DNA from 4 places in the Shinella sp. genome. Region 1 is predicted to be linked to each of the others. Evidence: riboswitches for the same ligand, from Rfam matches in the RefSeq annotation. Region 1 holds a riboswitch; each other region holds the start of a gene.
What was found. Region 1 has a riboswitch for cobalamin ahead of ACT6VE_RS12010 (aromatic ring-hydroxylating oxygenase subunit alpha). Riboswitches for the same ligand answer to the same signal wherever they lie in the genome.

Region 2: another riboswitch for cobalamin. It lies ahead of ACT6VE_RS32155 (acyl-CoA thioesterase); the one in region 1 lies ahead of ACT6VE_RS12010 (aromatic ring-hydroxylating oxygenase subunit alpha).
Region 3: another riboswitch for cobalamin. It lies ahead of ACT6VE_RS20515 (acyl-CoA thioesterase); the one in region 1 lies ahead of ACT6VE_RS12010 (aromatic ring-hydroxylating oxygenase subunit alpha).
Region 4: another riboswitch for cobalamin. It lies ahead of nrdH (glutaredoxin-like protein NrdH); the one in region 1 lies ahead of ACT6VE_RS12010 (aromatic ring-hydroxylating oxygenase subunit alpha).

Annotation. Positions count from the first base shown of each region.
Region 1 is NZ_JBQVPI010000005.1:238,942-244,681, reverse strand. It holds gene ACT6VE_RS12015 (2Fe-2S iron-sulfur cluster-binding protein) at 88-1,191, opposite strand; gene ACT6VE_RS12010 (aromatic ring-hydroxylating oxygenase subunit alpha) at 1,193-2,437, opposite strand; cobalamin riboswitch at 2,553-2,801, opposite strand; gene ACT6VE_RS12005 (DUF6656 family protein) at 3,101-3,706, shown strand; gene ACT6VE_RS12000 (diguanylate cyclase domain-containing protein) at 3,755-4,813, opposite strand; gene ACT6VE_RS11995 (L-threonylcarbamoyladenylate synthase) at 4,975-5,740, shown strand, end outside.
Region 2 is NZ_JBQVPI010000043.1:20,263-26,002, forward strand. It holds gene ACT6VE_RS32145 (MFS transporter) at 55-1,317, shown strand; gene ACT6VE_RS32150 (LysR family transcriptional regulator) at 1,364-2,251, opposite strand; gene ACT6VE_RS32155 (acyl-CoA thioesterase) at 2,254-3,090, opposite strand; cobalamin riboswitch at 3,190-3,399, opposite strand; gene ACT6VE_RS32160 (DUF1852 domain-containing protein) at 3,780-4,763, shown strand; gene ACT6VE_RS32165 (methionine synthase) at 4,791-5,740, shown strand, end outside.
Region 3 is NZ_JBQVPI010000011.1:185,985-191,724, reverse strand. It holds gene ACT6VE_RS20525 (DEAD/DEAH box helicase) at 1-1,701, opposite strand, end outside; gene ACT6VE_RS20520 (LysR family transcriptional regulator) at 2,039-2,926, opposite strand; gene ACT6VE_RS20515 (acyl-CoA thioesterase) at 2,929-3,744, opposite strand; cobalamin riboswitch at 3,886-4,099, opposite strand; gene ACT6VE_RS20510 (DUF1852 domain-containing protein) at 4,341-5,330, shown strand; gene ACT6VE_RS20505 (methionine synthase) at 5,358-5,740, shown strand, end outside.
Region 4 is NZ_JBQVPI010000011.1:179,920-185,659, forward strand. It holds gene ACT6VE_RS20475 (cation-translocating P-type ATPase) at 1-212, shown strand, start outside; gene nrdF (class 1b ribonucleoside-diphosphate reductase subunit beta) at 343-1,332, opposite strand; gene nrdE (class 1b ribonucleoside-diphosphate reductase subunit alpha) at 1,347-3,533, opposite strand; gene nrdI (class Ib ribonucleoside-diphosphate reductase assembly flavoprotein NrdI) at 3,533-3,940, opposite strand; gene nrdH (glutaredoxin-like protein NrdH) at 3,960-4,190, opposite strand; cobalamin riboswitch at 4,439-4,657, opposite strand; gene ACT6VE_RS20500 (flavin reductase) at 4,770-5,393, opposite strand; gene ACT6VE_RS20505 (methionine synthase) at 5,420-5,740, opposite strand, start outside.

The DNA of each region.
Region 1 (5,740 bases):
TTTTCCCCCGCCCGCCGGGCGGGGGGCCCTTACCAAAAAATCTTTTCCGCCGCCCCCGCCGGCAATGGATAGGTCGAATACCTTGCGTCACGCCTCGATCGACACGTCGCCGATCGGCCGCGAGCAGCAGGCGAGGATATAGCCCTCCTCGATCTCGTCGTCGAGAATGCCGCCATTGTGGCGCATGTCCACGTCGCCGGAAATCTTCAGGACACGGCAGGTGCCGCACAGGCCGCCCTCGCAGGCCGCGCCGATGCGCACGCCGGCGGCGCGTGCCGTCTGCAGGATCGTCTGGCCGGGCGGGCATTTGCCTTCCTTGCCGGCCATGGTGAAGGAGATGGTGGCAACCGCATTGGCATCGACTTCGATCTCGCCGGCGCCGGCACGGATGGCGATCTCCTCCGGTGCCGGTGCTGCTGCCGGCTGGAAGCTCTCCTCGTGGTAGCGGTCCATGTTGAAGCCGCAGACCTTCAGCATGTCCCTGACGCCGCGCATAAACGGTTCCGGGCCGCAGCAGAACACGGTGCGGTCGCGGAAGTCGGGTGCGAGCAGCGACAGGCGCGCCGCGTCGATCCGGCCGCGCAGACCATGCCAGCCGTCGCGCGGATTGTGGCCTTCGACGACGAAGCCCAGCGCCAGGTTCGGCATGTGGGCCGCCAGACATTCGAGTTCCGCCTTGAACAGCAGGTCGTCCGGCCTGCGCGCACAGGTGACGAAGGCGACGTCCGACTGCGGTGCGCAATCCGACATCCAGCGCGTCATCGACATCATCGGCGTGACGCCGGAGCCGGCCGAGATGAAGAGGTACTTTTCGGCGGGATAGCGCACGAAGGAAAAGTCGCCGAGCGGTCCAAAGGCCTTCAGCCTCATGCCCGGCTTCAGATGGTCGAACATCCAGCGCGTGCCGATCGAGTTCTTCTGCGCCTTCACCGTCACGGCGACGGAGAAGGGGCGCGAGGGCGTCGAGGACAGCGTGTAGGTGCGCATCACCGGCTCGTCTTCGGAGACCGGCAGTTCCAGCGTGACGAACTGGCCCGGCAGATAGCGGAACCAGTTGTCGCGATCCGAGCGGAAGGTGAAGGTCATCACATCCGTCGTCTCGACGGTCGCGGCTACACATTCCAAGAGGTTGTGGCGATCGTGCCAGGGATTGAGTTCGTCGAAATGGCGGAATTGGCTGGCGATCGTCATCTCACGCCACCCGTGACAGCGGCTGCTTGGCGCCGTCGAGCCGTTCGATCATGAAATTGGCGTACCATTCAACGAACTGCATGACGCCACCTTCATCTTCCGGCGAATAAGGTCCGGGCTGGTAGGCCGGCGAGCGGATGCCGAAGGCGTTTTCCTCGACGATCCGGCGGTCCTGGTCGTTGGTTTCGGTCCAGACATGGGTGAGTTCGTCGAGACGGTAATCGATACCTTCCACGGCATCCTTGTTGACCAGCCATTTGGTGGTGACCTGCGTCAGTTCCGGGCCGAGCGGCAGCACGCGGAAGGTGATGGCGTGGTCGGCGAGCACGTGGTTCCATGTCGTCGGGTAGTGGAAGAGCAGCAGCGTGCCGATATGGCTTTCCTGCACGTCGCTGGAGAGCGGGCGTGCGACGGCGCGCGCACCCGACAGGGTGTAGCTCTCGGCGTCCTGGATCAGCGGCATGCGGGCGGCGCGGAACTGGCCGCTCAGTGACATGCGGAACTCGCTCGGCAGGCCGGCGGTCTCGCACTTCGCCCAATGCTCAGCGATGACCGGGTCGTCCTTGGCGCCCTGCACGCCGGTGGCGCTCGGCGCTTCCGGATAGGTGCGGCAGAGTTCCGGATGGTTGGCGGCACAGTGGTAGCACTCGCGGTTGTTTTCCCAGACGAGCTTCCAGTTGCCTTTCTCGATGATCGTGCTTTCGAAGGCGACCTTCGTCTCACCGAGACGGTGACGGGCGAGATAGGGCTCGACCATGGCACGGAACGGCGCAAAATCCGGGGCCTCATCGGCAAGGCAGATGAAGATGTAACCGCCGACGGTCTCGCAATGCATGCGCTTCAGGCTGTGCTGCGTCCTGTCGAAATCCTCCGCCATGTGGCGGGCGAAGAGCAGCGAACCGTCCAGTTCGTAGGTCCACTGGTGGTAGGGACAGACGAGCTTGGCCGACGAACCCTTGTTCTGCGTGCAGACGCGCGAGCCGCGGTGGCGGCAGGAATTGTGCAGCGCGCGCACCGTGCCCGAGCGATCGCGGGTGATGACGACGGGATAATCGCCGACCTGCACGGTGAAATAGTTGCCGGCCTTGGGGATCTCGCAGTCATGGCCGATGAACAGCCAGTCGCGATACCAGATCGTCTCCAGGTCGAGCTTGTAGTGGTCTTGGTCGATATAGAAGGCCTGCTCGAGGCTGTAGCCGTCGCGCCGGTTCTTGAGCTTGCGGAGCACGTCGCTGCGAATGTCCATGCCGGATCCTCAGAATATCCAGGTTTTGCTTTTGGATGAGGCGCACGGAAGGAGACGGCATCCACGCGGCAAGCCGCACGGAATGCACGCTTCCCGGCCGCCCGCCGCAGCCAGTCACGATCGTTTCTGCAAGGCTGGTTTCCGGGCTGAGGAGTGTTCTTGTCGGGTCATGACCGTGTCCAAAAAGTCGAAAACTTTTCGGGGTCATGCTTTCCGAACCGGTGCAGCGCCTTCCCAGACCTCCCGTCCAGTGGCTACTGCTGCACCTTGCTCCAACACCGTTGCGGGGGCAGCGCCGGATTTAAACCGGCTTCCCAATTCTCCACCCTCGCTTGAGAGTGGCACCTTGAGTTTCCTTATCTAACCGCAAGAATCATCACATAACATGTCGAAAAACGACACGGTCTCCTGATTTGACGACAGCTCTTTCCAGATGGCTTGGGGTGTGACCGGTTGACTTTTTCCAGTCATACCAAAGCGATATGCCCAATTTTTCGGCGCATTGCCCCGACAGGGGCTGCGCTGTGATCAAGCATCACGCGCTTGTCATATTGCGACTAAAATACTGTCAGGACAGGAATTGGGAGTGCAACAGAAAGGATTGCTTAACGACGTTTTCCTAAACTCGTCAGCGATCAGGGCGCGAGGATGGAGTGCCGCCACGTGCAGCAGACGAAATTTCGATATTACGACGCCGTTGCCTACAAGCGTGCGAACCCGCCGAAAGCAGCCGTACACACCCAGTTCCTCCGGACCGGCCGCATCGACCGCGACATCAGCTGGAGCCCGAGCGAGAAGCGCTACCTCTCCTATCAGGAAGTGGCCGAGCGCACCGGCCGCAAGCTGGAGCGGGCGGGCAGCGTCACCCATGACCGTATCAACGGCTTTCACGAGACGATCCAGTTTCCCAAGCTGATCTTCCACCGCACGCTGGCCGAGACGCCGCATCTCGGCTACTGCCACATCACGGTGGCCAATTCCCGCTTTGCGGAATTCCCGAACGTGCAATGGGCCTTTTACATGACCAATTTCCGTGCCGAGATCGGCGACGGGGAACAGTTCTTCGCCGGCATTTCGAAGAAGCCTGGCCGCATGTATTTCGCCATCGCGATCACCCCGACGGAAGAGGAAGGCCGCCTCACCATCGACCGCAAGGTGCGCGGCAACGGCGTGATCTTCCGCACAGACGACCCGAAGCTTGCCATGAAGAACGTGCTGATGCTCGGTGCCCGCAACGAGGCGCTACGCAAGATCATCCGCGCACTTTAGAGCATTTCGCGGCATGCAAAGCCGCTGCGCACCTTTGCTGGAATTGCTCTAGGACGCCCGGTACAGCATCCATTCCTTGCCGGCCGGCACTTCGTCACCGCGACCGTAGACGACGACGAGATCGCCCCCGGCGCCCTTCGCCTTCAGAAGCGCCCGGTCGCAGGCCGATGCGAGGTCGAGCGCGCTGTCGGCGCGGTCCGACATGCACACACCGGCTGACAAGGTCAGATGGCCGAGATTGCGGCCGGTGCGGGGGTCGCGGAGCGCCACCGTCTGGAACGCTGCGCGCAACAGATCGACGAGCCGTGTCACCTCGCCCTCGTCCGACGTCTGGAACAGGAAGCCGAAGCGCAGGCCGTCGAAGCGCACGGCGAGATCGTTGGCCGGGAACGCCTGGCGGATAAGGCCGCCGTAGAAGGTGACGAGATGGTCCGAAAGGGCCTCGATCTGGGCCGGCGAGAAACGGCGGTCGGCATCGACCTCGGCGACGACGACGCCGCAGAGCATCGGCAGGTCCGGATTGGCATAGACTCGGGCGAGCGCCTTGTTGAAGGCGCGGCGGTTGCCGAGTTTCGTCGGCGGGTCGATGAATTTCATCGCCTCGAAATCCGCCATCTCCTTCTGGATGCCCTCCATGACGGCCGATTGCGCGGCAACCTTTGCCGCCATTTCCGCCGTGTGGCTGACGCGCTGTTCCGTCGCGCGCTGCAGGGCCTCGAGCGAGCCGCCGAGTATGTCCACCCCGCCCGCTTTTTGAATGACCTGCGAGGCCTCGCCGATCAGCCGGCCGTAGTCGGAAAGCGACGTCCGCTCCTGGCTGAGCAGGTCCATGAAATTGCTCATCTCGCCGCTGATCGCACCGGCCGAGCGTTGCAGCACGCCCGCCTCGTGCTGGTGGGGCAGGTACTTCCGGCCGAGTTCATCGAGCATGGCCTGGGTCTTGTACTTGCCGAGCGCCACGAAATCGCGCACCAGATCCGGATTGGCGCCGGCATAGGCCTCATAGACCAGTTCGTAGTTGCGCGGCAGGCCATCGATGCCCATCTGCTTCATGGCCGTTGCGACGCGCAGGGCGATGTCGGTCGTCGAGGATTTCTTGTGAGTCATCTGGTGCGGGGACCTGCGTGCGGGACTGTTCACCTCACCCATAGCAGGCCGCTCTTTCGACCCCTCTAACCCGATCATTCGAATTTTAAGCAATCCGTCTGTGCCCTTGGCATTTGCCGCCAAAGCCCTGTAAAGGAGGCCGGAAACGACGGAAGGGCGACATGGCTTACATCGTGGATACGCGGACGGAACCGGAGGTGGCGCTGGCGCGGGCCTCGGAGGTGCTGAGCCGCGGCGTGCCGGTCGCGATCCCTACGGAAACGGTCTACGGCCTTGCAGCCGATGCCACCAATCCGCTGGCGATCACCCGCATCTATGAGATGAAGGGCCGGCCGCGCTTCAATCCGTTGATCTGCCACATGGCCGATCTCGCCATGGCGGAGCAGCATGCCGTCTTCGATCCGCTGTCGCGCCAGATTGCAGAGGCCTTCTGGCCCGGCCCGCTGACCCTCATTCTGCCGATCCGGCCGGAGAGCGCCATCCACCCGCTGGCGCGCGCGGGGCTGGACACGGTCGGCATCCGCGTGCCGACGGGTTTTTCCAGCCGGCTGCTTGCCGCCTTCGGCCGGCCGCTGGCGGCCCCCAGCGCCAATACCTCCGGCCGTATCAGCCCGACGACCGCCCGGCATGTCGCCGAGGATTTTGGCGCGCGGCTGGAGCTGGTGCTCGATGCCGGGCCGGCTGTGGTTGGGCTTGAATCCACCATCCTCAAGGTCGAGGGCGAAACGATCCGGCTGCTGCGCCCCGGCGGGCTGGATGCGGCCGAGGTTGAGCGCGTCACCGGCCGCCCGGTGCTGCGCAACGACACGGCGGGCGCCACGATCGAGGCGCCGGGCATGCTCGCCTCGCATTATGCGCCCGACGCGCCCGTGCGGCTCGATGCGCGTGACGTGCGGCCGGGCGAGGTGCTGATCCGCTTCGGCGGCA
Region 2 (5,740 bases), on a different contig from region 1:
ACTGCAAAGCCAATCGCATTCAATGTACAAAACCGGGTTGAAGACGGATTCGACATGGCAGATTTGGAGAAGTGGATGAGCGCGCCTAGTGGAATCGAAGTCGGCGGCGTCGATTCAAACTACGCCTGGTTACGGCTGGCGCTCACGCTCATTCTTGGCACTGTTGCGTGCGTCGGTAATTGGTCGATCGTGGTGGTGCTGCCGACCCTCCAGCTCGAATTCGACACGCTGCGCGGCGGCGCCTCGCTGCCTTATACCTGCACCATGCTAGGCTTCGCCTTCGGTGGGGTGGCGATGGGACGCCTCGCGGATCGGGTCGGCATTGTCGCACCGGTGCTGATTGGCGCTTTTCTGCTCTGCATCGGCTATATCGCCGCCGCCTTCACAAGCAACATTTGGCAGTTCGCCGCGATTTCCGCCGTGATCGGCCTCGGCTCCGCTGCTGGATTCTCGCCGTTGATTTCCGATCTGTCCCACTGGTTCCGCAAGCGGCGCGCACTTGCCGTCACTTTCGCCGCCTCGGGTAGCTATCTCTCCGGCGCGGTATGGCCGCTGATCATCGAGCATTTTGTAACGGCGCAGGGCTGGCGGGCCACCCATATCGGTATCGGCCTGTTCGTCCCTTTGGTGATGGTGCCGATCGGACTTCTGCTGAAGCGGCGCCTGCAGACTGCGGCTTATGCCGAGGCTGAGGCGGCGACCGAAGCGGCGCGGGGGGAACTCGGCCTCAAGCCCAATGTGCTGCAAGGCATTCTCGTCGTCGCGGGGTTTGCGTGCTGCATGGCGATGTCGATGCCGCAGGTCCACATCGTGGCCTATTGCGGCGATCTCGGGTACGGCGTCGCCGTAGGCACGCAGATTGTGTCGCTGATGCTCGGCCTTGGCGTCGTCAGCCGTCTCGCTTCCGGCGTGGTCGCGGACCGGATCGGGGCCGGCCCGATGCTGATCCTCGGCTCCTCCATGCAGGCGGCAGCACTGCTGCTTTATCTGTTCTTCAACAGCCAAGCCTCGCTCTATGTGATCTCCGGCTTGTTCGGGCTGTTCCAGGGCGGCATAGTGCCGATGTATGCTGTGATCATCCGCCAGTTCCTGCCGCCACGTGAAGCCGGCATCCGCATCAGCCTGGTGCTGATGGCGACGGTGCTCGGCATGGCATGCGGGGGCCTTGCTGCCGGCTACATCTTCGACGCGACCGGGTCTTACCGCCTGGCGTTCCTGCATGGTTTCCTGTGGAACGTCGTGAACCTTGTTCTGGTGAGCTGGCTGATCCTCTGGCCGAAGTTACGTCAGCGCAGGCAGGTTGCGATCGCGCGATGAACGCTTGCAAGGTTCAGACGTTCCAGATGGCCTTACACCTGAAACGTCACGCCGATGTCTGGCGTGACGTCGCGAGAAACCCGGCGATGAAATCGACAGTGTCGTCGCCATCTCTTAATCCGAGATGAATACTTTTCTGGATACCGCTCTGACCAATCCGGACGGGACAGACACCAAGCGCCGCTGCTTCTCGGCGCACTAGCCAGCTGGGAATGGCACTGACCCCGCGCCCTGCCGCCACGAGTTGAAGCATCATTTCCGTCGTCTCGACATTACGGTGATGTCGCGGCCGGCAATTGGCGGGCACCAGAAATTGCGTGAACACGTCCAGTCGCTCCGGCGGTACCGGATAGGTGAACAGTGTCTCATTCATCAGATCCGTAGGATAGGCATGGCGTTTCAGCGTCAGGAGATGATCGGCCGGAACGGCAAGCACCAGCTCATAGTCGAACACTGGAACATAATGAATGCTGGGCGTCTCGATCGGATCCGGCGTGATCAGGATATCGATCTCGTACCCCGTCAGCGCCGCCACACCGCCGAAAGCAAATGATGTCTTCAGTTCCAGGCCCACATCCGGCCATTCCGTGAGATAGGGCTTTGTGACCCGTATAAGCCACTGGTGGCATGGGTGGCATTCCATGCCAATCTTGAGCGAGCCTCGCTGGCCGTGGCGATAATCCGACAGGACATCCTCGGCCCTTTCAATCTGGGGCAGAACGCGCTGCGCCAGTGTCACGATGTAGCGGCCAGCCTCGGTGAGACGAAGGTTACGGCCGTCCTTTTCCCACATCGCCACGCCGCAGCGCTCTTCCAACTTGCGGATCGTATGGCTAAGAGCCGACTGGGAGACGTTCAGCCGCTCAGCCGCAGCCGTTAGGCTGCCCAAACGGTCGACTTCACGCAAGATCGATAGATGTTGCCTGTCCAGCACGGTTATGCCCGCCCCGGATTAAAGGTAAGCGATTCCGCTGTGGCGCTATCGCGAACAGGAACCGGCCGATGGTCTTTATCGACCGCCACCATGGTGAAACATCCTGTGGCCGTAACATGCCTCTCGCCGGTCAGGAGGTTTTCGGACCAAAGTTTCGTCTCGATGGACATGGAGCTGCGTCCCACGCGCTCAACGCGCGCCTCCGCCTCGACAATTTCACCGATCTTAATTGCTCGCGCGAAGTCGATGCGCTCTGACGAGGCGAGCACGACCAGCGTGCCGGAGTAGCGCGACGCTGCAACGAATGTGGCTTTGGTCATGTAGGCGATCGCCTCGCCCCCGAATATCCGGCCGACGCTGTTTGCCTGATCCGGAAAGACGATGTCGGCCATGGCAAGGGTGTCCGTAGTGTCCAGGGTTTCCGCCGGTGCGAGCTCGGCCAAAGCATAGCTCGCGGCGTGGCTGCCCTCCGGTATCGCGACCATATGGAAGATGCCGCGCGTACAGGTGTGTCGCTGACGGCCGACTATGGTCTCCGCCGCCATCTCGACCTCGACCGTCAGGAAACGGCGCCCTGACTTGACCGGTCTGGCCGTGAATTCAACGATGTGCCCGGTGCGCGCGGGTTGCCTGAAATCGATCCGCTCGCAAGAGGTGGTCACGAAGGGCGCCCGCCCGAACCTGGTTGCCGCGATGAAGGCTACGCGATCCGTGAGAGCAAGTCCGGCTCCGCCGAACAGAGTGCCGTGATGGTTGGTATCTCCGGGAAAGACGATATCGATGAGACTGGTTGTCGAGCCATGCTCGGCAGGCTTTTCTATGGTCGCGATCTCTGTCATCTGCACTGCCATCAGGTTGCGGCCGGGCAGCGGCATGACGCAGAGACGACGGCACGGGAGTGCTCATCGCGAAAGCGGCACTCCGGGACACCCCGCCCGTGGACGTTATCTATCGCGGCAGGTCTCCTGGCTTGCGGGTCATTGCTTTCGTCCGTCTTCCCGAGGTATGCCTCAGTGACATGGATGGACGTTCGCTCGCCGCTTACAGTTGCGGGGGCAGCCTCGGCTTCGGGCTTTGATCAAAGCCCTCACCGAATTCCCTCTTAGCTCCGGACTTTCATCCGCAGAACCACGATGACGAACCAATGTCTCATGTCGCCAGAGCGGTCAAGGCGTCTATCACGGAGGCATGGCGGATGTGGAAGGTGCCCCCGCGCCTATGTCCCGTCGGTTTTGCGTGCTGAACGGGCATTCGAGTACCTCGATGTCTGAAGGCGGCTCGTGAGATACCGTCATCTCCGCATTTTTTGTCTCTGGCTTCGACCTCAAATCATGAGCACGGCTCATGCTTCCGTGAGATAATACCATTTTTTCTCGATCGATCCCTCAGGCATAAACCGCACACCACTAGTATGTCTGGGCGGTGTGAACGCTGCCGACTGGGAATATGGAAAGTAATGTCCGGTGTGCCCTGAATTTTACGTCACTAGTCTCAGGTTTTATATCGGGAAGCAGGGCGCGCCGTCGTGATGAATAGTTATTTCGATTTTAATATTAAGGCAGTTCAATTGTGCGAAGAATATCGCCCCTCAGAAAATACGCGCATTACGACCAACTTTGCTAATTTGGCTAGAGGGGAGAGCCGCCGAGAGAACCTGCGCAATGCGTTGACGATGATTGACAACCGTTTCAACGCCCTGGCGCATTGGGATAACCCCAAAGGTGATCGTTACTCTGTTGAGCTCGAAATCATTTCCGTCGAGATGAACATTGGCGCCGGAGGCTATAGTAATGCCTTTCCGCTCATTGAAATATTGAAAACAACTGTCGTTGATCGCAAAACGAACGAACGTATTGACGGCGTCGTGGGCAATAATTTTTCCTCTTATGTGCGCGACTACGACTTCAGCGTGTTGTTGCCAGAGCATAACAAAAATCGACCCGGGTTCAGCACGCCGGATAATTTTGGCGATCTGCATGGAAACTTGTTCAAGTGCTTCCTGAATTCAAATGCTTACAAAGAGCATTTCAACAAGCCGCCAGTCATATGCCTAAGCGCATCAAGCAGCAAAATCTATCATCGGACGGACAATCAGCATCCCGTATTGGGCGTCGAATACAAACAGAATGAACTATCCTCGACCGACGAATATTTCGGGAAAATGGGATTGCAAGTTCGCTTTTTCATGCCGGCGAATAGCGTTGCGCCTTTGGCGTTTTATTTTCTCGGCGATCTGCTCGATGACTACACCAATCTTGAGCTTATCAGCACCATCAGCACGATGGAGACTTTTCAGAAGATCTATCGACCCGAGATTTACAACGCCAATTCCGCGGCGGGGGCCTGCTATCAGCCGAATCTGAAGCACCAGGATTACTCGTTGACCCGGATTGTCTACGATCGAGAAGAACGGAGTCGGCTGGCGATTGAGCAGGGGAAGTTCGCCGAGGAGCACTTCATCAAACCGTACGGGGCCATTCTTGAGCAAAGATCTGCCAATCACATCCTCTGACGAGCTAGAAACATAAGGTCGCCTATCATGAAAACACTGTTGCCCACGTCAACCGCCGGCAGCCTGCCCAAACCCTCGTGGCTTGCAGAGCCTGAGAAACTTTGGTCGCCTTGGAAGCTGCAAGACGAGGAACTGATTGAGGGCAAACAGGACGCCTTGCGTTTGTCGTTGGATGATCAGCGACAGGCAGGCATCGATATCGTCAGCGATGGCGAGCAAACGCGCCAACATTTCGTTACGACGTTTATCGAACACCTCGACGGGGTTGATTTTGAGAAACGTGAGACCGTCATAATTCGCAATCGCTATGATGCGAGTGTCCCCACGGTCGCGGGCGCCGTGTCTCGCCAGAAGCCGGTTTTCGTCGAAGACGCCAAATTTCTACGTCAGCAGACGAAGCAGCCCATCAAATGGGCTCTGCCGGGTCCCATGACGATGATCGATACGCTCTTTGATAGCCACTATAAGAGCCGTGAAAAGCTGGCCTGGGAATTTGCCAAGATCCTTAATGAGGAGGCGCGGGAGCTGGAGGCTGCCGGCGTCGATATCATCCAGTTCGACGAGCCCGCATTCAACGTCTTCTTTGATGATGTGAATGACTGGGGCGTCGCCACATTGGAGAAAGCAATCGAGGGCCTTAAATGCGAGACCGCTGTCCATATCTGCTATGGATACGGCATCAAGGCCAATACGGATTGGAAAAAGACCCTGGGATCCGAGTGGCGGCAGTATGAGGAATCTTTCCCCAAGCTACAGAAATCCAGTATCGGTATGATCTCCCTGGAATGCCACAACTCTCATGTCCCGATGGATCTCATCGAGCTTGTTCGAGGCAAGAAGGTGATGGTCGGGGCCATCGACGTGGCAAGCGATACCATTGAAACCCCAGAGGAAGTGGCCGCGACCCTGCGAAAGGCGCTTCAGTTTGTCGATGCGGACAAACTTTGCCCTTGCACGAACTGCGGAATGGCGCCCCT
Region 3 (5,740 bases), on a different contig from region 1:
GATCGCTTCCAATGCCTGTGGGTCCCAGAGTTCGCAGTGGGTTCTGAAGACGTGCGCGTTGAGCTTAGGCGTGACGGTTTCGACGGGAATGGCTTCGAAATCCGCATCGAGGCCGGTGTAGAGCTCTTCGCGTCGCCGTTGATGCTCGACGCGGCTTTCGCTTCCAGTTTCGAGAAGTGTGTTCCAGTCAGCGTCCTCTTTATAGAGCGCGTTGAGCCATTCCTTTGGATCTTCGAGTGACACCCCCGCGATCACAGTGGCGTCGCCAAGACCTGTTTCGGCGCGAGTGAACCGGCCAATGAACTGTAAGGTCACCGCCTCGCTTCGATGGCGATCATGAAGGCCTGCGATCTTGAGACGAGGAAGGTCGAAACCTTCTCCGAGCATGTCGACACACACGATGATGCGGATTGCCCCGCTACGCAGCCTCCGCAATGCGTCCTCGCGTTCGCTCGCCGGCATCTTGCTATGGACCAGCTCTGCGGCATGTCGGGGCAGGTGCTTCCTATAAAGGGTCAAAAGGGTCTGTGCCCTGTCTATGACACTTGTACGGGCCATCGCCAAATGGTCTAGCCCCTGAAGCAGGTCGCGATCGAGCGCCTCACCTACCTCCCGGATAATCGACAGATCGGCCTGAGCGGGATCGGATTCCATTACGGGGATATAGTTGACAGGCCGAAACAGGTGTTGCTCACGGGCCCGCCGCAGCGGGTAAACGAAAATGAATTTACCATCCACTCGCCTTTTGTCGTTCCGGTAGGGCGTCGCTGTGAACTGCAGGATCAAGCGCTTCTGCCGGACGAAATGGGTCTTGAAAGCTTTCCACGTCGTCGCGCCTATGTGATGTGCCTCGTCGACGAAGAGATGCGTGACATGCGTTGCGATACGATCCTTAAGCTCAACGGTTAGTCGCGAGACCGACTGCATGGTGGCAACAACAACCTGCGCGCGGCCGAAAATGGCGTCGACTTCCTCCAGAGAAGTAGGTGCCTTCTTTAGGGTAGCCACAACTGGATAAAGAGCCGTTCCTTTTATTAGGTCGAACTGCTTCAGCACTCCGAAGTTGATGAACTTTTCGCTGATCTGCGTGCGTAGCTGGTCGGACGGGACGATAACAAGAAGCTTATCGACATCGCTAGACACGAAGACGCTGAGCATGGTTTCCGTCTTGCCAGTCCCTGTAGGCATCACGAGCGTTGAAGGGGCATCGGACACAACCCAATGCGCCTTGATCGCATGAACGGCACCGATCTGAGGCGGCCGAAACCCCGTGATGACGCGCCGATCGCCTTCGTATTGCTCCTCTCGCAAGGAAAGAGCATCGTTCCAAGTCGCTCTGATTGATTTGTGCCGCTCCGAGAAATCTTGGAGGGATATCTTGGCCGGCTCTAGAGGTGCTGGCCTCTGCCAGCGCACCGATGGGCGGGACAGTACTGCTCGGATCGATGAGATTGGCACCACCTCGTCAATACGAACAATCTGATCGTAATTCGAAGGCGGCTTTATTCCCCTTCGTAAAAGGGCGATACTCGGTTCATCGGCTAAATCGCTAAAATAGCCTTTTGTGTTGGCATCCAAAGCGACATCAAGATCTGTCCGAGGTGCAGCAAGTTGCCGAATGAGGTTCCCTGCGACACGGCCACGCAGCAAATATCGCTCAGGCAAAGATATGGAAACCCGCTGTGTAAACAAATCAGCCAAGTAAGACCCCACCAGTTTGAGTTGTTTATACTGCGATTCGCTCGCCTTGTTTGGAGAGTTTCGGAGTATCCACCGCCAAATCCACTTGTGGCGCTTACGATACAAATCAATTGACACTGGGGATTGGTTTGGTTTGGCGCGCCAGGACGACGACTAAAATCAACTATCGGAAGCAGAGGCATGATTGGGATTAAATTCAGGATGTTAGCGCATCTCTGCCGTAGAACGGCGGTTCGATTCCGTTCAAGACCATTAAATGGCACTCTCTATTTTCGCTCTCTCTCTCGCGCTGTCTACGGAGCCGTTAGACCCATTCGTCATGCCTCGTCATGCCTCGTCACGCCAACGCTTGGCGCGACGTCGCGAGAAACCCGGCGATAAAATCGACAGTGTCGTCGCCATCTCTCAGACCAAGGTGGATGCTTTTCTGGATCCCAGCTGTTCCGATCCTGACGGGACGAAGGCCGAGCGCAGCCGCCTCCCGGTGCACCAGCCAGTCGGGAATGGCGCTGACTCCGCGGGATGCCGCAACGAGCTGAAGCATCATCTCTGTCGTCTCGACATTGCGGTGGTGGCGCGGCCGGCTGTTGGCGGGGACAAGGAACTGGGTAAACACATCCAGTCGTTCCGGCGGTACGGGATAGGTGAACAGCGTCTCATTCAGCAGATCCGCAGGTTCCGCGTGGCCTTTCAGGGCCAGCGGATGATCGGCGGGCACGGCAAGCACGAGCTCGTAGTCGAATACCGCGAGATAATGAATGCCGGGCATCTCGATCGGATCCGGCGTGATCAGAATATCGATTTCGTATCCTGTCAGCGCCGCCACACCGCCGGCGGCAAACGACGTCGTCAGTTCGAGGCTTACCTGCGGCCACTCCATGAGGTAGGGCTTGGTGACACCCATCAGCCACTGGTGGCAAGGATGGCATTCCATGCCGATCTTGAGCGAGCCACGCTGGCCTTGGCGATAATCCGACAGGACATCCTCGGCTCGTTCGATCTGCGGCAGAACGCGCTGAGCGAGGATCACGATGTATCGTCCGGCCTCGGTGAGACGGAGGTTTCGTCCATCCTTCTCCCACATCGCCACGCCATAGCGTTCCTCCAGCTTCCGGATAGTGTGGCTGAGAGCGGATTGGGAGACGTTCAGGCGCTCTGCCGCCGCCGTCAGGCTACCGAGGCGGTCGACTTCGCGCAGGATCGATAAATGTTGTCTGTCCAGCATGGTTAGGCCCGCCCTTGGTGATCAGCGACATCGCCGCTCTCGCACGCGGGAACCGGCCGATGATCGGCGTCGACCGCGACCATGGTGAAGTGCCCGGCGGCTGTGAGTTGCCTCTCGCCGGTCAGTAGGTTCTCGGACCAGAGTTTCGTCTCGATCGACGTCGAACTCCGGCCCACGCGCTCGACGCGTGCCTCGGTCTCGACGATTTCACCTATCTCGATTGCCCTCGCGAAATCGATACGCTCGGATGACGCCAGGACCACCAGCTTACTGGAATAGCGGGACGCTGCGACGAATGCGGCCTTGGTCATGTAGGAGATTGCTTCGCCCCCGAACATCCGGCCGGCACTGTTTGCCTGATCCGGAAAAACAATCTCGACCATGGTGACGGTATCGCTGGTGCCCGGCGCGGCTTCCGCCTCCGGAAGCAGTGCGGGCAGCGAGTAATTGGCGCCGTCCTGTCCCTCCGGTCTGGCGACCATATGGAATAGACCGCGTGTACAGGTATGCCGCTCACGACCGACGATGGCCTCAGCCACCATCTCGACCTCGACCGTCAGGGAACGGCGCCCGGCTTTGACCGGTCTGGAGGTGAGTTCGACAATGTGCCCGATGCGCGCGGGCTGCCGGAAGTCGATCCGCTCGCAGGACGCCGTCACGAAAGGCACCCGCCCGAACCGGGTCGCCGCGATAAAGGCGACGCGATCCATCAGAGCCAACCCGGCTCCCCCAAACAGGGTGCCGTGATGATTGGTATCTCCGGGGAAAACGATATCGATGAGATTGGTTGTCGAGCCATGCCGGGCAGGCTTGCCCATCGTCGCAGTCTCAATCCTCGGCCCAGTCCTCGTCTCAGTCATCGGCTCTACCATCAGGTTGCGGCAGGGCAGTGGCATGACGCAGAGACGATGGCACGGGAACACCGATCGCGAAAGCGGCACTCCGGGACACCCCGCCCGTGGACGTTATCTATCGTGGCAGGTCTCCTGGCTTACGGGTCTTCGCTCTGGTCCGTCTTCCCGAGGCAGGCCTCAGTGACTTGGATGGACTTTCGCTCGCCGCTTACAGTTGCGGGGGCAGCTTCGGCTTCGGGCTGTGATCAAGCCCCTCACCGAATTCCCTCTTAGCTCCGGAGCATTTGCGCGCCGCAGAACCACGATGACGAACCAATGTCGCATGTTGCTGAAGTGGTCAAGCCGCCTGCGAACCGGTCTGCGACCACTCATGAGCACGGCTCATCGTTCAATGAGATAAAACCAATATTTCTCGACCCAGGCCTCGGGCATAAAGCACGCACCGCGCCTGATTATCGACAATATGAAGGAAGCGGGCTGAGAAAGTCGGGCGGAGAATTGTCTCGGCTGGAAGACGACGAACCAGGGTTTGGTTCTATATCGAGAACTGAGGAAGACGGATGGCAACGAACGAAGATCTCGCATTTTCTATCAAAAGCATTCGCTTCGATGAGGATTATCGTCCCTCCGACAACACGCGTGCCACGACGAATTTCGCAAACCTGGCGAGAGGCGACAACCGGGCGGAGAATCTTCGCAACGCGCTTAGGATGATCGATAATCGCTTCAACGCCCTGGCGCATTGGGATAATCCCAAGGGCGATCGCTATGCGGTCGAGCTCGAGATCATTTCGGTTGAGATGACGATCGGTGCTGGTGTAAAAAATGACGCCTTTCCACTCATCGAAATCCTGAAGACGAATATCGTCGACAGACAGACTGGCGAACGCATCGAGGGCATCGTCGGCAATAATTTTTCCTCCTATGTCCGAGATTACGACTTCAGCGTCGTATTGCCGGCTTACAACAAGGATCGCCCCGCATTCGCCACGCCGGATGATTTCGGCGACCTGCATGGAAAGCTGTTCAAATCCTTCCTGAGTTCAGATGCTTACAAAAAGCGCTTTCTCAAATCCCCGGTCATCTGCCTGAGTGCCTCCAGCAGCAAGACATACCGTCGGACTGGAAACCAGCATCCGGTATTGGGCGTCGAATACCAGCAGGATGAACAGTCTGCGACGGACTACTACTTTAAAAAAATGGGGCTGCAGGTTCGCTTCTTCATGCCGCCGAATAGCGTCGCGCCTTTTGCCCTCTATTTTCTCGGCGATCTGCTCGACGATTACACCAATCTCGAGCTGATCAGCACCATCAGCACGATGGAGACGTTTCAGAAGATTTATCGGCCCGAGATTTACAACGCCAACTCCTCGGCAGGGGCCTGCTATCAGCCAAATCTGAAGCACCAGGATTATTCGCTGACGCGTATTGTCTACGATCGTGAAGAGCGCAGCCGGCTCGCCGTGGTGCAGGGGAAATTCGCCGAGGAGCACTTCATCAAGCCGTACAAGACGGTTCTTGAGCAATGGTCTGCCAATCACGCCTTTTGACGAACCAAAAACATAAGGTAGCCCAACATGAAAAAACTGTTGCCCACGTCAACCGCCGGTAGCTTGCCCAAACCCTCGTGGCTTGCAGAACCTGAAAAGCTCTGGTCGCCCTGGAAGCTGCAAGGCGAGGAGTTGCTCACGGGCAAGCAGGATGCGCTGCGGCTTGCGCTGGACGATCAGCAGCAGGCGGGCATTGATATCGTCAGTGATGGTGAGCAGACCCGCCAGCATTTCGTCACAACCTTTATCGAGAACCTCGACGGGGTCGACTTTGAAAAGCGTGAAACGGTCAGGATCCGCGATCGCTACGATGCGAGCGTGCCGACGGTCGTGGGTGCCGTGTCTCGCCAGAAGCCGGTATTCGTCGAAGATGCCAAATTCCTACGTCAACAGACCAAGCAGCCGATCAA
Region 4 (5,740 bases), on a different contig from region 1:
TCCGCCATCTGTTTACGAATCGGTGGCTGTGGGCAGCCATTGGACTGTCAGTGCTACTCCAGATTGCGGTCGTCAATTTCGGACCGCTCAACGTGGCGTTCGGGACAGTCCCCCTGCCGCTTGAACAGTGGCTCGTCTGCGTGGCCATCGGCAGCAGCGTCCTTTGGTTCGGCGAGGTCCGCAAATGGGTGCTTCGGCGCTGGGGCAGATGAGACAAGTCACCTACCCAGCCGCACAACACCCGACAAGCCAACAAGAAATCGTCGCCTTGAGCGGAGTCGAACCCTCAACCCCGCTAATTTCTAATTCGATCTCACGAGAACTGCCAGCGAGGTCAGAGACTTAAAAGTCCCAGTCCTCGTCTTCCGTCGCCACCGCCTTGCCGATGACATAGGATGATCCCGAGCCAGAAAAGAAGTCGTGGTTCTCATCGGCATTGGGTGAGAGCGCGGACAGGATTGCCGGGTTGACCTTGCAGGCCTCGGCCGGAAACAAGGCTTCATAACCAAGGTTCATCAACGCCTTGTTGGCATTGTAGTGCAGGAATTTCTTGACGTCCTCCGTCAACCCGACATCATCATACAAGGCTTCGGTGTACGTCGTTTCATTGTCGTAGAGTTCGAGCAGCAGATCGAAGGCGAAATCCTTGATCTCCTGTCGCTTTGCCTCCGGCAGAAGCTCGACGGCGCGCTGAAACTTGTAGCCGATATAGTAGCCATGCACCGCTTCGTCGCGGATGATCAGGCGAATGAGATCGGCGGTGTTGGTGAGCCTTGCCCGGCTGGACCAGTACATCGGGAGATAGAAGCCGGAATAGAACAGGAAGCTTTCGAGGAAGACCGAAGCGATTTTCTTCTTCAGCGGATCGCCGCTATCATACTGCTCCATGATCAGCGCCGACTTGCGCTGCAGGAATTCGTTTTCCTCCGACCAACGATAGGCATCATCGACATCCGACGTCGAGCAAAGCGTTGAGAAGATGGAGGAATAGGAACGCGCGTGCACAGCCTCCATGAACGAGACGTTGGACAGCACGGCCTCCTCATGCTGGGTGACCGCATCCTCCATCAGCCGCACCGCGCCAACACCGTTCTGGATGGTGTCGAGCAAGGTAAGGCCGGTAAAGACCCGGATGGTCAATTGCTGCTCGTTGGCTTTCAACGCCGCCCAAGACGGAATATCGTTGGACAGCGGCACCTTTTCCGGCAGCCAGAAATTGCTGGTCAGACGGTTCCAGACCTCGAGATCCTTGTCGTCGTCGATGCGGTTCCAGTTGATGGCGCGGATGGCGGCTGCGGGTTCCTGGCTTTTAGTTTTCACTTGAATATTCATGTGGCTCACCGGCGTTAGAGTGCGCAGGATACGCAGCCCTGCACTTCCGTGCCGGTCAGCGCCATCTGGCGAAGGCGGATGTAATAGATGGTCTTGATGCCCTTCTTCCAGGCATAGATCTGCGCCCGGTTGATATCGCGGGTCGTCGCCGTATCGCGGAAGAACAGCGTCAGCGATAGTCCCTGATCGACGTGCTGGGTGGCCGCCGCGTAGGTGTCGATGATCTTTTCCGGGCCGATCTCGTAGGCGTCCTGATAGTAGTCGAGATTGTCGTTGGTCATGAAGGCGGCCGGGTAATAGACGCGGCCGATCTTGCCCTCCTTGCGGATCTCGATCTTCGAGACGATCGGGTGGATCGAGGAGGTCGAGTGGTTGATGTAGGAGATCGAGCCTGTCGGCGGCACGGCCTGCAGGTTCTGGTTATAAAGCCCGCCTTGCATGACGGCAGCTTTCAGGTTTGACCAGTCTTGCTGGGTCGGGATGTGGATGCCGGCTTTCTCGAACAGTTCGGTGACGCGCTCGGTCGCGGGCATCCATTCTTGTTCGGTGTATTTGTCGAAGTAGTCACCTGAAGCATATTTCGAGTTCTCGAAACCCTTGAAGCTGTTACCCTTCTCGACCGCCAGCCGGTTCGAGGCGCGGATGGCGTGATAGGTCACGGTGTAGAAATACATGTTGGTGAAGTCGACGCCTTCGTCCGAACCGTAGAAGATGCGCTCGCGGGCGAGATAACCGTGCAAGTTCATCTGGCCGAGGCCAATCGCATGGCTGTCTTCGTTGCCCTTGGCAACCGAAGGCACGGAGGTGATATTGCTCATCTCGGAAACCGCCGTGAGTGCCCGGATCGATGTCTCGATCGTCCTGCCGAAATCGTCTGAATCCATTGCGTTGGCAATATTGAGCGAACCGAGATTGCAGGAAATATCCTTGCCCATGTGATCGTAGGACAGATCGGCCGTGTAAGTGCTGGCGTCGCTGACCTGCAGGATTTCCGAGCAGAGATTGCTCATGGTGATGCGCCCGGCGATCGGATTGGCGCGGTTCACCGTATCCTCGAACATGATATAAGGGTAGCCGCTTTCGAATTGGATTTCGGCGATCACCTGGAAGAACTCGCGTGCCTTGATCTTCTTCTTCTTGATCCTACTGTCGGCGACCATCTCCTCGTATTTTTCCGTAACGGAAATCTCGCTGAAGGCGACGCCATAGACGCGCTCCACGTCATAGGGCGAGAACAGATACATATCCTCGTTGTTCTTGGCGAGTTCGAAGGTGATGTCCGGCACGACGACGCCCAGCGACAGTGTTTTGATGCGGATCTTTTCGTCGGCATTTTCGCGCTTGGTATCGAGGAAGCGCATGATGTCCGGGTGATGAGCGTTGAGATAAACCGCACCTGCGCCCTGACGCGCGCCGAGCTGGTTGGCATAGGAAAAACTGTCTTCTAGAAGCTTCATCACCGGGATGACGCCGGAGGACTGGTTTTCGATCTGCTTGATCGGCGCGCCCGCCTCGCGAAGATTGGTCAGTGACAAGGCAACGCCGCCGCCGCGCTTGGAAAGCTGCAGCGCCGAATTTATCCCGCGGGCGATCGATTCCATATTGTCCTCGATGCGCAGTAGAAAGCACGACACGAGCTCCCCGCGCTGCTTCTTGCCGGCATTGAGGAAGGTCGGCGTGGCCGGCTGAAAACGGCCGGCGATGATCTCGTCGACCATGTTGCGGGCATGCTGTTCATTGCCGCGCGCAAGCGTCAGCGCGACCATGCAGATGCGGTCTTCGTAGCGCTCAAGATAACGCTTTCCGTCGAACGTCTTCAGCGTGTAGCTGGTGTAATATTTGAATGCACCAAGGAAGGTCGGGAAGCGGAACTTCTTGTCATAGGCGTAATCGAACAGGTCGCGGACGAAATTGAAAGAATATTGGTCCAGAACCTCCCGTTCGTAATAACCTTCGGTGACAAGGTAATCGAGTTTCTCCCGCAGGTTATGGAAGAACACGGTGTTCTGGTTGACGTGCTGCAGAAAATACTGCTTGGCCGCCTGCCGATCCCGGTCGAGCTGGATCTTGCCGTCCTCGTCATAGAGGTTCAGCATGGCGTTCAATGCATGGTAATCGAGTGCGGCGTCTGGACCTTTGATCACGGCCTTGCCGCCCGAATGGGCCACGGCCTCGAGCGGAGCCTCGCTTGCATCCCGCATTACAGAATTGCTTGTCGCGTCCAAAATCGTTCCAATCCGTGTTTGACCTGATCGACATCTTCCTGCGTGCCCAGAAGCTCGAACTTGTAGAGAAAAGGCACCTGGCACTTGGCGGATATGATATTGCCGGCGCTGCAAAAGGCTGCGCCGAAATTGGTGTTTCCGGCGGCGATCACGCCGCGGATGTTCTTCCGGTTGTCCGCGTTATTCAAAAAGCGGATCACCTGTTTCGGAACCGCGCCTTTTTGCTCGCCGCCGCCATAGGTCGGGACGATCAGAACGTAAGGGGCATCGGCGTCGAGAAGCTCATCGCTATTGATCGGGATGCGCCGGGCCTCGAGGCCCAGCTTGCCGACAAAACGGCGGGTGTTTTCCGACTTGGTGGAAAAATAGACGAGACCACCCATCACGTTCAGGCCCCTCAAATCAGGCAGCAGCAGACAGACCGCTAATCATGTCCGGACGGAAACCGGCCCAATGCTGCTCACCCGCGATCACCACCGGTACCTGACGATAGCCGAGGCCCTGCACCAGTTCGTAAGCTTCGGCATCAGCTGAAACGTCGACGATCGTGTAGTCGATGCCCTGGCGGTCGAGCGCCCGGGTGGTAGCAGTGCATTGAACGCAGGCGGGCTTGCTGTAAACGGTGATGGTCATGGTCGTCCCCTCGTATGGAATAGGCGTGCGAAAGCATTCGGACATCCGCCGATATCCGGGCAAAAACTGGTTTGAAAGCAGCAAAAGAAAGCCGCCGGTCGCGCTTAAGCGCCCGTCACTCGCGTCGACATGGATAAAAACTCGAACTCATAGGACTTCACCCCGAAGTGGTTCATGCGGACTGTTCGGGGAAGCGCAGGCGCGGAGACATCCCGCACCATTACGCGACCTTCCGGACACCCCGCCCGTGGACGTTTTCGTTTGAGGCAGGTCTCCTGGCTTGCGGGTCATCACATCCATCTCACCTTCCCGAGGCTTTGGGGCCTCAGTGGTTACCGAGCGGATGCTCGTCGCTCACAGTTGCGGGGGCAGCTCCGGCATTGCCTGGCCCATCTTGGACCTGGCGCACCGTATTCCCGTCTTAGCTTCCGACGCGAATCGGAAGAACCTCGAACACTATATATAGTAGATGAGGAGAACTTTTCGTCAACGACTATGAGTGTTGAGCCAAGAAAAGGCTGGGGATTGGGTAGCGCGGTAGTCCCTCCACATTCGGTCAGGCCCTGTAACCCTAGCCTCTTATCGGAACTCGGTGGTCCGACCCTGCACAATAGGCACCAATTTAGCCTTCGTATGAAGGCTCACTGGCGGCCCAGTGTAGACTGCAAGCCTATCTCCGGTCCTCGAGACTGAGCCCTCGTGTGGTCTAGGCATGGAGGTAGGCATGCAATAGAGCAGCGTCGCCCGTTGATCGTTCTGACGGATATCGATGACGCGGCCGAAGAATACGTGATGGGTCGCTTCGTCAACGCTGCTGATGCGGCCGCATTCAAAGCTGACCGAAGCGTTGGCCAGGACAGGTACACCTGTGAGCCCGACTTCCCAATCGCCGACGGAAAAACGGTCTTCCGTCGACGTTTTCCCGCCGAAATGGTCGGAGATGCACTCGTGGCCCGGCATCAATGTATTGACGCAAAAGTGCGCCGCGTTTTCGAAGGCATGAAAACAGGAGCTCGCACGATTGATACAGACGAGAAGTGTCGGCGGTGTGTCGCTAACGCTGCAGACCGCCGAGGCCGTAAAGCCGTAACGCGTGCCGCTAGATATGGTGGTGACGACGTTGACCGCCGAGCCGAGGCGCGACATGCCGTCGCGAAACGTCGCCTTGTCGACAGGGTCGAAGCGGTGATCCACCATAGTCATGCCGGCCTCTGGATACCCAGCCGGCACTAAGCCGTGAGCTCTTTTCGGACGATTTCTGCGCCCGCGCTCAGAGCATTCAGCTTGCCCCGCGCTACCCGGCGCGAGAGAGGCGCCATGCCGCAATTGGTGCAAGGGCAAAGGTTCTCGCCATCGACAAACTGGAGTGCTTTTCGAAGGGTAGCGGCGACCTCCTCTGGGGTTTCAATGATGTCGGATGCTACGTCGATGGCCCCCACCATCACCTTTTTGCCCCGAACAAGTTCGATAAGATCCATTGGGACGTGAGAGTTATGGCATTCCAGCGAGATCATACCGATGCTGGATTTCTGCAATTTGGGGAGCGTCTC